Regions from separate parts of the Solibacillus sp. FSL W7-1436 genome, predicted to be linked through region 1. Evidence: predicted binding sites of a transcription regulator. Region 1 holds the regulator's gene; each other region holds the start of a gene.
What was found. The regulator LexA, encoded in region 1, represses DNA repair genes until DNA is damaged. The targets are predictions, from matches to a motif close to CGAACATATGTTCG.
Positions count from the first base shown of each region.

Region 1 (3,217 bases):
GTATTGCTATCGATATGGACCAGGTGCTGGCTGACTTTTATTCGAAATTACGAGTTACATATAACGAGAATTTCGGCACAAATTTTACAGATGAAGAGTTTCTTCTGACGACACAGCGTGATTTGCCTCGAGAAGATGCGAAAAAATTATTTGCTTTATTAAATGAGCCGGACTATTTCAGAGATTTAAACGTACTGGATGTAGATGCAATTGAAGTCATTCGTGAACTGCAGGAACATTATGAAATTTTTATTGCGACAGCAGCAATGGATGTACCGGGTTCATTTACAGCGAAATACGACTGGTTAATGGAGCATTTGCCCTTTATTAAAACACAAAACATTGTCTTTTGCGGAAATAAAGCGGTAATACATACCGATTATTTAATCGATGACAGCCCACGCCAACTAGCAGCATTTAAAGGAACAGGCATATTGTATTCGATGCCCTACAATCGTTCAGAAGAGGGTTTCATCCGTGTTCAAAATTGGAAAGAAATTAAACAGTATTTTATAAAACAACTGGAAATTGTTTGAATGTAAAGGATTGCCAATGTGCAGTCCTTTTTTATTTTTGTAGTCATTTAGTATAACGAAATAGTATAATTTAAATTATTGGAATTATCTATAAATAATAAGGGGATAAAGAGAATGAAACCGATTATTGGATTGACAATGTATGATTTTGACAAAAAGTTGGATATTAACAATGGATATTTAACTTCAATTGAACAAGCGGGAGGTATCCCTATCTGTATACCGAATGCTACAGAAGAAAACGTAGAAGCGTTATTAAATCTAATTGATGGTCTCGTATTGATTGGTGGAGCCGATATAGATCCATTGCTGTTCGATGAAGAACCGCACCGACTTATCGGAAGTGTTGTACGGAAACGTGATGACAGCGATCTTTTACTAATGAATGAAGCCTATAAAAGACAAATGCCTGTTCTTGGTATTTGCCGAGGACAACAGATTATGAATGTCGCATTTGGGGGAACAATCATTCAGGATATCCCTTCACAAGTAGAAAACACAATTTTACATAAACAACCTTCAAAGCGCGGGGAATTGGCACATACAGTTGAAGTAATGACACCGAAATTTAAAGAGATTTTTAAAGAAGACTTATTCCGTGTTAATACATTTCACCATCAATCGGTCGGAAAGCTTGGGGAAGGGCTCATCGTTTCGGCAGTTGCTAAAGACGGTATCATTGAAGGGATCGAACATGAAGCACATCCATATTGTGTCGCGGTGCAATGGCATCCGGAAGAATTGGCGACAAACGGGGATATATATGCACAGCGATTATTTAACAGTTTTGTAGAAGCATGCAATAAATAATAAAGAAGATTGGGACGTAACCCAAAATGCTATTTTTCTCTAAGAGGAAAAATAGCATTTTTTTTGATTTCAATTGGGATGCTTTTCGCTGGGACGGCCTTACAAGAACCTCTCAGGCGTCGGTGCTATTGCCGGTTCGCTTTCATCGCAAAATAAAAAACTTGCCGATTCAATTAGAACGGCAAGCTTATGATTAATGGATATTTCGGTAGAGGCCGACTACTTTACCTAAAATAGAAACCTGGTTGACAATGATCGGCTCCATCGAGCTATTCTCAGGCTGTAGACGGAAATGAGTTTTTTCTTTGTAAAAGCGCTTGACAGTCGCTTCATCATCTTCGGTCATTGCTACAACAATCTCTCCATTGTTCGCAGTAGACGTTTTTTTAACGATAACATAATCCCCATTTAAAATCCCTGCTTCAATCATGGATTCTCCCATGATTTCAAGCATAAACAATTCCTCTTCCGGTGAGCCGTAAGCATCAGGTAACGGGAAATATTCCTGAATATCCTCGATTGCGGAAATAGGCAGACCAGCTGTAACTTTACCGATTAACGGAACATGAATGACACCTTGTTTCGCGACGTTCATCTCTTCCTGGTCCAATATTTCAATTGCACGCGGCTTTGTAGGATCACGGCGGATAAGCCCTTTACTTTCTAAACGGGCTAAATGCCCGTGGACAGTTGAACTGGAAGCTAATCCTACTGCTTCTCCAATTTCACGAACTGATGGCGGATAGCCTTTAGCACGAACTTCCTCTTTTATAAAAGTTAGAATAGCTTGCTGCCGTTTTGAAATTTTTTGTGTCAACTAACTCACCTCTTTATCATGCTATTTTTCTTAAAGTAAGTATAGCAGTATGCGAACATGAATGCAAACATAAGTTCGAAAAAACGGTTGACAAAAACATATGTTCGTATTATTATGAGAACAAATATTCCGAACATACATTCGAAAGAGGGTTTTTCTAATGAAAAAATTTAAATTAAACGGCTTCACATCAATGTTTCTACTATTCTCTGTACTTATGATGGCTTTATTCATGATGCAGGATGATAAAATCGAATTATACGAACACGTAAGCATCGAACATGGCGATACTTTATGGTCGTTGGCAGAACAATATCGTGGTAAAATGGCTAAGCATGATTGGATCGATGAAGTGAAAAAGGAAAATGGAATGCTGGATGAAAAAGTTCTTTTAGGACAAGTATTGGTTGTACCTGTAGAAAAAGATTCACAATACATTGCTCAGCTGAATGAATCCTCCGATATGCAATTGATTAAAGTAGCGAGAGGGAACAATGATAAAAACTAAAGCAGTAATTTATTGCCGTGTCAGCACGGATAAAAATACACAAGAAACATCACTGGTGCGTCAGCAGGAGGAGCTGACCAAATATGCCAAATCATTCGGCTATAAAGATGTGGAGATTTTTACGGATCAGCATAGCGGATATGATGTCGATCGGGACGGATTGCTCGACATGCTCGACTATATGAAAGAGTATGGCATTAAAGCACTCTTTGTACAGGACGAGACTCGTTTAGGGCGAGGGAATGCCCGGATGGCAGTGCTTCACCTGCTGCAAAAATATGAAGCGACAGTTTATACTTTGAATGATGCAGGTCCTGTCGTATTAAACGAAATGGATACAATGCTGCTCGAAATTTTGGCGATTGTCGAAGAGTATCAGCGTCGTATGCATAATGCAAAAATTCGACGGGGAATGCGCCGCGCTGTTGAAAATGGCTACCAGCCGCAAAATAATTTAAGAAACCGCGGCAATATTGAAGGGCGTGAACGAAAAGAAGTACCAGTCCAAGAAATTGTTCAGCTGCGCCAGAAAGGCTTAACATTTGC
Region 1 is NZ_JBBOWV010000001.1:3,814,728-3,817,944, reverse strand. Features, by position in the region: gene MKX73_RS18975 (5' nucleotidase, NT5C type) at 1-536, shown strand, start outside; gene MKX73_RS18970 (gamma-glutamyl-gamma-aminobutyrate hydrolase family protein) at 651-1,346, shown strand; gene lexA (transcriptional repressor LexA) at 1,540-2,163, opposite strand; gene yneA (cell division suppressor protein YneA) at 2,324-2,671, shown strand; gene MKX73_RS18955 (YneB family resolvase-like protein) at 2,658-3,217, shown strand, end outside.

Region 2 (3,217 bases), 3.8 Mb from region 1:
TTCCTTCTATTCATTTTGTGTCGGCGGATAACCGAAATGGTCGTAACAGAGATTTGTCGCAATTCGGCCGCGCGGTGTTCGTTGGATAAATCCGATTTGCAGTAAATATGGTTCATATACATCTTCAATCGTAATGCGCTCTTCCCCGATTGATGCCGCTAATGCATCCAATCCGACAGGACCTCCTCCGAATCGTTCAATCATTGACTGCATCAGTTTATGATCGATATGATCAAGTCCACGTGGATCGACTTGCAGCAGTTCTAATGCCTGTTCAGCAAGACTTGTTGATACAATGCCATCCGCCAGGACTTGTGCATAGTCACGGACGCGTTTTAACAATCGATTGGCAATACGCGGTGTCCCACGGGATCTGCGGGCAATTTCAAATGCCGCATGTTTATCGAGCGCAACACCGAATAATTCGCCGGAGCGGACAACAATTTCCGCGAGTGACTGTTCATCATAATATTCCAGGCGGGATAATACCCCAAAACGGTCACGAAGCGGTGCCGATAAAGCACCTGCTCTCGTAGTTGCACCGACAAGTGTAAATGGAGGCAATTCCAGTCGTATCGAACGGGCTTCAGGACCTTTTCCGACAACGATATCAAGACAGTAATCTTCCATCGCCGAATATAGGACCTCTTCAATCGCTCTGGGCAGGCGATGAATCTCGTCGATAAAAAGTACATCTCCTGCTTCCAGGGAGCTTAAAATCGCCGCTAAGTCGCCTGGCCGCTCAATCGCAGGACCACTCGTCATCTTTACATTTACATCCATTTCATTGGCAATAACGATTGCTAACGTCGTCTTCCCTAAACCGGGTGGTCCATAAAGGAGAACATGGTCAAGACTTTCCTGACGTAGCTTAGCGGCCTCGATAAAGATTTTCAGATTTTCTTTCACTTTATCCTGGCCTATGTATTGCGCTAGACGTTGCGGTCTTAAAGAAAGCTCAAACTGCTGCTCGGCATCTGTTGCTTCACCAGAAAGTACACGGTCTGACATGATTCTCACTCCTTTTTATTTCAATTTCAACAACAGCTTCAATGCCTGTTTAATATAGGCGTCTGTCGTCGTTAACTTTTCGTCTTCACTTAATTGCGGTCTGATTTTGTCTAATTCTTTTTCTGAATAGCCTAATGCCACAAGTGCCAGCATCGCTTCCTGCAATTCATGCTCATTCGGATTCACTCCGAATAATGGCAGTTCATTTTCCGCACTCGGTAACTCCATGTGATCAAGCAGCATGTCCAGCTTCCCTTTTAAATCGAGAATCATTTGACGCGCCGTTTTCTTCCCGACGCCTGGAAAACGGATCAAAAATGCTTCATCTTCCATTTCAATTGCCTGGATGACTGACGTTGGATTTCCGCTCGCTAAAATAGCAAGCGCACCTTTTGGGCCGATGCCAGATACTTGAATCAGCTTTTTAAATAATTCACGTTGCTCCAAACTATTGAATCCATATAAATTTTGGGCGTCTTCACGCACTTGCAATGACACATAGATTTGCTGTTCGCTTGCAGATGTACGGAATGCAAAGGGGTTTGGCGTGTAAAGCATCCATCCAATCCCTTGTTGCTCTAATACAATATATTCTGGGGTAACCCTAGTAACCTGTCCTTTTAAATAATCATACATCGTTATATCCCTCACATTTCACGCTCTATTATAGCATAAGAACTGTGAATTACCGAACGTATGTTGCTTCAAAAAAAGAAAAGACCGTCCTTAAAGACAGCCTTTAATAGTTTATCATATTCTTCTCCATCTAACATCGATTATAAACTGCCAATTAGTTTTGCAATGTATCAATTTGTCTTGCAAAAGAATCATAATGTTTCATCCAGTCATATACAATCGATTGAATAAACGGATAGCAGGAAAGCTTTTGCCGGTCGCTGAGTTTCAAATAGAATAGACATTCCCTTAATATTTCGTTCGGGAAAAATAAATAATGAAGCTTTTCCTGCGCTTTATGCAAATAATGATGGTCATCTACAAGTGGCTGTATTTCATACTGAACATGTGGCAATACGCGATGAAGCCATAAAATAATTTCATCTGACGCCTCTCCTAAAGAGGCTAAATCAAAATCAATTAGTTTCACGTCCTCGCCTTGTAACAACACATTATGATGAACAACATCCCCATGTAAAATTGTTTGCTTTTCACTCGGAACTGTAATTTGAGCCATTAAACCTAAGGCATAGGAAGCATGGTTGACTAAAATATCATAATTGCTTTTTAATAAATGTCTCAGTTCTCTTTCATGATTGATAAAACGCTCGAATCTCCTTGCCCACTTCTCCTGTAATTGATACGTGGACAAGATGCCCGTTTCCGCCCAAGGAATGACTTCTTTTGTTTCATGCAGTTTTTCGATTGCATGGAGGGAAAGCTGCTGATGTTCAAAACGTTTATACTCCGCACTTTTCCCTTCAAACCAAAACTGCTTTATTATATGTGGCTCTTCATTTTCAACAAGTGGAATATGATATGGAAATTGTATATTTTGAAGCTCTCGATGAATCGCTTTAACTTTCTGCGCAACATAACCATTTTCATAGTACTTCATAAAAAAGGACCCTTTATGTGTATCCCACTTCCAGCAATTTTCTTTAATTACTATTGACATGATTTCGGCGGATGTGGCATTGGTGGCATTTGAGGCATGTTATTTGCTGGATATGGCATCATTTGCTGCATTGTATTTTCCGGATACGGCATCATATGTGGGTGACAAGGGTTTGGTTGACGCATCATGTGGTCAATCTCTTCATAATACTGGTGTACTAGGTGATCCCTATCCTGGCAATGATCTTTCTTTAAAGATGACTCTTCATGGAAAATCGGCTGCATCTGCATTTGCATCGGCACCGACATCGGCATTGGCTCCATACACATATTTGGTTGCATTTGCATCGGTGATTCCATTGCCATTTGGTTACATTTCGAACATACAGGCATTTGTGGCATCGGCATTGGTTGCATTGGCATTGGTTGCATCTGCATTGGAGATTCCATTGCCATTTGATGACATTTCGAACATACAGGCATTTGTGGCATTGACATCGGCATTGGCATCGGCATTGGCATATGGTGACACGTTGGACACACGGGCATCTGCGGCATCGGCATTGGCATCGGCATTGGCATTGGCTGGATATATTGTGGTTGTTCGATAAAAATCGGTTGCTGCGGTTGCTGC
Region 2 is NZ_JBBOWV010000001.1:52,014-55,230, forward strand. Features, by position in the region: gene ruvB (Holliday junction branch migration DNA helicase RuvB) at 7-1,011, opposite strand; gene ruvA (Holliday junction branch migration protein RuvA) at 1,027-1,647, opposite strand; gene MKX73_RS00275 (phosphotransferase) at 1,802-2,644, opposite strand; gene MKX73_RS00280 (LysM peptidoglycan-binding domain-containing protein) at 2,635-3,217, opposite strand, start outside.
Region 2: the regulator LexA is predicted to act here: its motif matches at 1,701-1,714, upstream of ruvA (Holliday junction branch migration protein RuvA).

Region 3 (3,217 bases), 1.9 Mb from region 1:
GCGACGGCTGCTGCATGCTGAATCGCAGGGAACTGGCTGCAAAATAGATGGTCCTGAATAATATTGATCGCTTCAATCATTTTTGCATTACCGACAGCAAAGCCGATGCGCCAGCCAGCCATATTATACGATTTGGACAATGTATAAAGCTCAATGCCGACATCTTTTGCACCGGGTGCCTGCAGGAAGCTTGGCGGACGTTCACCATCAAAGCCTATTGCCCCGTAAGCGAAGTCATGGGCAACCGCAATGTTATTCTCTTTAGCGAACTGTACGGTCTGTTCAAAAAATTCATATGTCGCAACACCGCCAGTAGGATTGTTCGGATAGTTTAAATACATCAATTTCGCCCGGTTTTTAATTTCCTCGGACAATGTTTCATAGTCCGGCAAAAAGTGATTTTCCTCTTGAAGCGGCATCGTATCAAACTTGACATCTGCAAGTGCGACACCGGATAAGTAATCGGGATATCCCGGATCTGGGAGTAGCATATAATCGCCAGGATTCAGGAGTCCGAGCGGAAGTTCGACTAAACCGATTTTCGTTCCGCCAAGAACAGCTACTTCTGTAGCGGGATCAATATCGACATTATATTCACGTTTATAGAAGTCCGCAGCTGCCTGTTTGAGCTCTGCAATACCGCGGAATGGAGAATATTTATGTGTTTGGGGATCATTTGCCGCATTTTGCAGTGCTTCCACAATATGTGCCGGTGTTGGCTGGTCCGGATTCCCCTGACCTAAATTAATCACATCACGCCCTTGGGCAAGCGCTTCATTTACTTTGTTTACAAGTGCTGCGAAAAACTGTGGTGGTAACTGTTGCAGCTTTTTCGAGAATTCGATCATTCTTTATCACCTCTGAAAAATAGTAAGGTTAATATTAGTCTAAAACTTCACTTAAGTAAAGTGAAGATTTTGACAACTTGCAGTGAGATGTTACAATGAGTACGAATATGCGAAAATTGATTCGCACGGAATTTTTTAAGGCGGTGGCAGTTATGAAAATCGGTTGTATTCAATTGAATGTTGGTTTTGGCAAGGTAGATGAAAACTATGAACGCGCGGAGAAATTTATTCGCGAAGCGGCAGCAGGCGGCGCTGAAATTATCGTATTACCGGAAATGTGGAATACGGGCTATGCGCTCGAAAAACTGGAAGAGCTGGCAGATGAAAATGGTGAACGTACGAAAGCCTTTTTAAGCAGTCTTTCAAAAGAATTGGCGGTACATATTGTAGGTGGATCAGTATCGGTGAAGCGTGATGATAAGTTTTACAATACGATGTATACGTACAATCGCGATGGTGAATTAGTCGGCGAGTACAGTAAAGTGCATTTATTCCGTTTAATGGATGAGCATCTGTATTTGGAATCCGGCAGTGACATGAACCGTTTCGCATTAGGTGAGCTCGAAGCGGGCGGTGCAATTTGCTATGATATTCGCTTCCCGGAATGGCTGCGTTCTCATGCGTTAGATGGTGCTAAGGTGCTGTTCATTCCAGCACAATGGCCGACACCACGTATCGATCACTGGAAAATATTACTGCAGGCGCGAGCAATTGAAAACCAGTGCTTCGTCGTTGCGGTAAACCGTATTGCCCGTAAAGTGGAAAACTTCAATGGCCAGTCAATGATTATCGGGCCATGGGGTGAGGTACTTTGGACAGGTGCAGACGATGAGGAGCTGGCGATTATTGAGGTTGATTTTTCAACGGTCGATGAAGTGCGCGGCCGCATCCCTGTATACGAAGATCGCCGTCCGGGTCTCTATGAAAAAGTAATAAAAGAATAAATTTTAAAAGCGTACCGGATGAATGCCGGTGCGCTTTTTTGCATTAAGCAGCAAATTAACTCACTGATGCAATAAAAAAATTCTCCCCAACCAAAACAACCACTACTTTCCACTTGCCATCTCACACGTCTCATTTTAATATAAGAACAAACGTTCGATATAAGGAGATGAGCTTTATGTATGAAAATGCGCCGGAACGTTCGATTATTTGTATTGATATGCGCAGTTTTTATGCAAGCTGTATTGCATCGGTTGAAAATTTAAATGTAATGGAAGTCCCGATTGCGATTGTCGGAAATTTTCAGCAAAAGGGGAGTGTTGTGCTTGCAGCGTCCCCTCCGATGAAAAAACGCTTTAATATTCGTACAGGTTCGCGATTATACGAAATTCCGCCACATCCGGATATTCGTCTTTTTGAGCCGCGGATGTCGTTATTTATTCGCATATCAATGGAAATTACACGCCTGTTCAACGAGTTTGTTCCAAAAGAGGCCATTCATGTATATAGCGTCGACGAAAGTTTTATCGATTTAACCGGAACCGAAAAGTTATGGGGACCGCCCGAAGAAACGGCAAAATACATTCAGCAGCTCGTTTACAATCAATTTGAAATTCCGTGTGCAGTCGGTTTTGGGCCGAATATGCTGATGGCAAAACTGGCGCTCGACATCGAAGCAAAAAAGACGGGATTTGCGAAATGGACATATAATGATGTACCGGAAAAACTGTGGCCGATCATGCCGCTGTCCACGATGTGGGGCATCGGCGGCCGTACAGAAAGAACGCTGAATCATATGGGCATATACTCTGTCTATGATTTGGCACATGCTGATTTAGCGTTACTTGAAAAGCGTTTCGGAGTTCTTGGGAACCAGCTTTATTACCATGCTTGGGGAATCGATCACTCGACAGTCGGTGCGCCAATTATGCAAGGACAGATCAGCTTCGGTAAAGGGCAGATGCTGATGCGCGATTATCGCAGTCGAAAGGAAATTTTAGTCGTATTGCTGGAAATGTGTGAAGATGTGGCAAGGCGTGCGCGGGAAGCGAAAAAAATCGGCCGGACGATTTCATTGGGACTAAGTTACAGTAAGGATGCTTTCGGAGGCGGGTTTCACCGTTCACGCACAATCGATGAGCCGACAAACGATACACTGAAAATTTTTGAAGTGTGCAAGCAGCTGTTCGACGAATTTTACGCCGAACGACCGGCACGTAAAGTTACGATTACATTAAGCAATATTGAAAGTGAATATTCAATGCAGCTCAGCCTGTTCGATGAGATGCGTTGGCGCAACCGCAGGCTTGGGGAAACGATGGACCGTTTACGTACAAAATACGGCACAACAGCGATATTGCGTGCGGTTTCCTATACGGAAGCGGGCACTGCACTGACGCGGGCTAAATTAGTAGGCGGGCATAAAC
Region 3 is NZ_JBBOWV010000001.1:1,909,989-1,913,205, forward strand. Features, by position in the region: gene MKX73_RS09575 (pyridoxal phosphate-dependent aminotransferase) at 1-848, opposite strand, end outside; gene MKX73_RS09580 (carbon-nitrogen family hydrolase) at 1,001-1,792, shown strand; gene MKX73_RS09585 (Y-family DNA polymerase) at 1,969-3,217, shown strand, end outside.
Region 3: the regulator LexA is predicted to act here: its motif matches at 1,936-1,949, upstream of MKX73_RS09585 (Y-family DNA polymerase).

Region 4 (3,217 bases), 1.9 Mb from region 1:
CGCTGCTGATGAGTCGATTGCATTTGGCCAGCTGTCGGCAATGGCCTGACGGACCGGGTCCACCTCATAATCCATTGTGAAGTCTGGAATATGCTTTTTAATTTCGGCTGCGATTTGAGACGGCTCAAAGCTCATCGCCGAAATATTGAATGCATTGCGGTGCACAAGCTTTGCCGGGTCTGCTTCCATTAAATCAACAATGGCCTGCAGTGCATCCGGCATATACATCATATCCATATACGTGCCTTCTGCAATATACGATGTGTAACGTCCTTCCGCAATTGCTTTATAGTAAATATCTACCGCATAGTCCGTCGTTCCTCCACCAGGTGGTGTCACATAAGAAATCAGCCCCGGGAAACGGACACCGCGTGTATCCAGTCCAAAGCGCGTGTAGTAGTAGTCGCATAATAACTCGCCTGCTACTTTATTGACACCGTACATCGTTGTTGGACGCTGCAGCGTATCTTGTGGTGTATTGTCCTTTGGCGTAGAAGGACCGAATGCGCCGATTGAACTCGGTGTGAAAAACTGCATATCCAGTTCACGTGCCACCTCAAGTGCATTCATTAAACCGCCCATATTTAAATTCCAGGCAAATACCGGATTTTTTTCTGCTGTTGCCGAGAGTAATGCAGCCATGTGGATCATCGTGTCTGCACCAAAATCATGGGCAAGTGTGTGCATGCGTTTCCCATCTGTTACATCCAATACTTCAAATGGACCTTCATGCTGATCAATTTTTCGAATATCTGTTGCCAATACATTATCTGTGCCATACGTATGGCGTAATTTCTCTACTAATTCCGAACCAATTTGACCTAAAGCACCGGTCACCATAATTTTCTTCAATCTGAAGCCTCCCTATCCTTTAAAAGACATATATTCAGCATATTACCGCTTAATATCCCGTCTACTATTTCTCATCTGTCAGAACAAATGTCCTTGTGGAAAATACATAGAACTATCCTTAAAACTTGACGTTCAAACATTTTCATGAAATTCATTATAGGGTGTTCTTTTACAAAAAACAATATGTTAGAAATATTCTTTTTGAGCGATACATTTGTACGTGTGAAATATTCGAATAGAAAGACTATTTCGGTATTCGTTATACATCGTTTTCAACTTCAACCGGAAATTCTATTCATCCAAGAGTGCTTCATAAATATGGTGGAATTGAATTTTTTCGCTGTTTGTCAATTTTACGTATTGTTCGTGGATGTTGATTCTTTGAATTGACCCGGAAACTGTATAGAGGCCTGTTTGCTCCCATACTTTTAGTTGAATCGGGCAATGCTCTGTGTAGGCTCGCTGCAGGTTACTATTAATTTGTTCTAACTGGGCTTCGTCGAGTTGGGGTCGGGTAACAATTGAGTCCTCTTCTTGCCAATCACGCAATAGTTTGACATGCTCCGGCAGCATCATTGCGCTCCATTTAATTGTTCCTCTATCTTTGTTCATCGCCTTCACTCCCTCTATAAATGTTGATATATCAATGGCTTGCGCCATTTTTGAATGTCCAAAAAATAATTTTTGACACATACATCTATCGTTATTTTGTAATTCTTGATTTATTTAACATTATGTCCGAACGCTTCGCTAAAGGACAAACCATTATATGGTAATGTTTCTCCTAATCCAGTGCAGTATTTTGATGCACTTTTGGATCTCTGCGTAGCTTATGATGACGGACCCTCCCATGTCTCTAGGCGTCTTTTTGCGCGTACATTCCTTCGTTCGGTCTATTCATAAGGCAGAGGCTGGCGATGCTCCTTTGTGGACTCAATTGAATTCATTCAACGGTCGGATGGTGAAAATAATGCCGGCTTCTCCGTGTCATCCTCTTGTTTTTGACTTCTGTTGGTGGCGTTTTAGGCAGCCGTTTGAAGACGGGCGAAATCGTTCATCATTTGGTGTTCGTTAAACAATGTTTTTCTCTTGCACAAGGCATGTAAAACTTTCAATAACTTGCCACACAGTACCACAATTGATTGCTTCTTTCGGAGCGGATTGACCGTGCGCGTTGTGTAATATTCATGTAATTGCTTAAAGGCTGGATTATGCAAGATTAACGGCATCATGACTCGGAACAGAAGGGCGCGTAGTTTTCTTCTACCTCGCTTGGAAATCCGTTTTTGTCCTTTTTGCTGACCAGAAGAGTTTTCACGCAATGTGAGTCCCGCTAGTTTAATTAATTGGCGTGGATGTGTATATTGCGCTAAAGAACCAACCTCTGATAGTAAATCGACAATCGTGACATCCCCGATTCCAGGTACCGATGCTAAATATTCATATTCCATCATTTGTTTGGCTAGCTCTACGAGCTGAGCTGTTAATTCGTCAAGTTGAGCGTGCATCAATTTATGCTGTGAAAGAAGCGTGGCGATTTCGAATTTGGCCATCACTAAACCTTCTGTCAGCCCAATTGAGCTTTCTGCAACCTCGACTAATTGCTTTGCCTTAGGTAGCTGTGGGCTTTTCATGCCGTCTACCTGGCGATATAAAAATAGTAATTCTTCTGGTGATTTTCCTACAATATCTGTTGGCAACGGTGTCATTTCGAGCACCGCATAGGCCATTTTCCCAAAGCTTTTAAACACTTGTGTGAATTCAGGGAAAAAGCGATCCAACCAACGAATAATGCGATTTTGTAAGGCATTTAAATCTTCTTGAATCTTTGAACGTAATGTTGCTCCATTTCGTAACTCAGCCTCGATTCCTTCGAGATGACGGGGATAGCTGAAACGACCGTCTCTCATAAGGCGAGCAATGACTAGCGCATCCTTTTGGTCATTCTTCGTTTGCAGGTTGTCATCTAATTCCTTCGAGCGATTAACGTGCATTGGATTAACCATTACGAATGGAATTCCATAGTTCGTCAAAAACGCAGCTAAGTTCATCCAGTAATGGCCTGTTGGCTCAAACCCAATGAGAATTTCTTGTTTGTCATAAGCTGCTTTGAGCGCCATTAGGCGTTCATAAAAGTTTTCAAACCCAATACGTGATTGCATGATTGGAAATGATTTTTGGAGCACACGACCTCGATCATCAATTGCACAAGCATAATGTTTATGTTTAGCAATGTCGATGCCGATAACTAGAGTATTTTCAGAAACTTGATTAATTTTGTCATTCGTATTAAAATTCATTGGAATGGGTCCTCCCTGTAGATGTATGAGTCAATGACCGTTGACACTCAAGCATCATACAGGAG
Region 4 is NZ_JBBOWV010000001.1:1,913,260-1,916,476, reverse strand. Features, by position in the region: gene MKX73_RS09600 (L-threonine 3-dehydrogenase) at 1-852, opposite strand, end outside; gene MKX73_RS09595 (YolD-like family protein) at 1,144-1,464, opposite strand; gene MKX73_RS09590 (IS110 family transposase) at 1,875-3,152, opposite strand.
Region 4: the regulator LexA is predicted to act here: its motif matches at 1,726-1,739, upstream of MKX73_RS09595 (YolD-like family protein).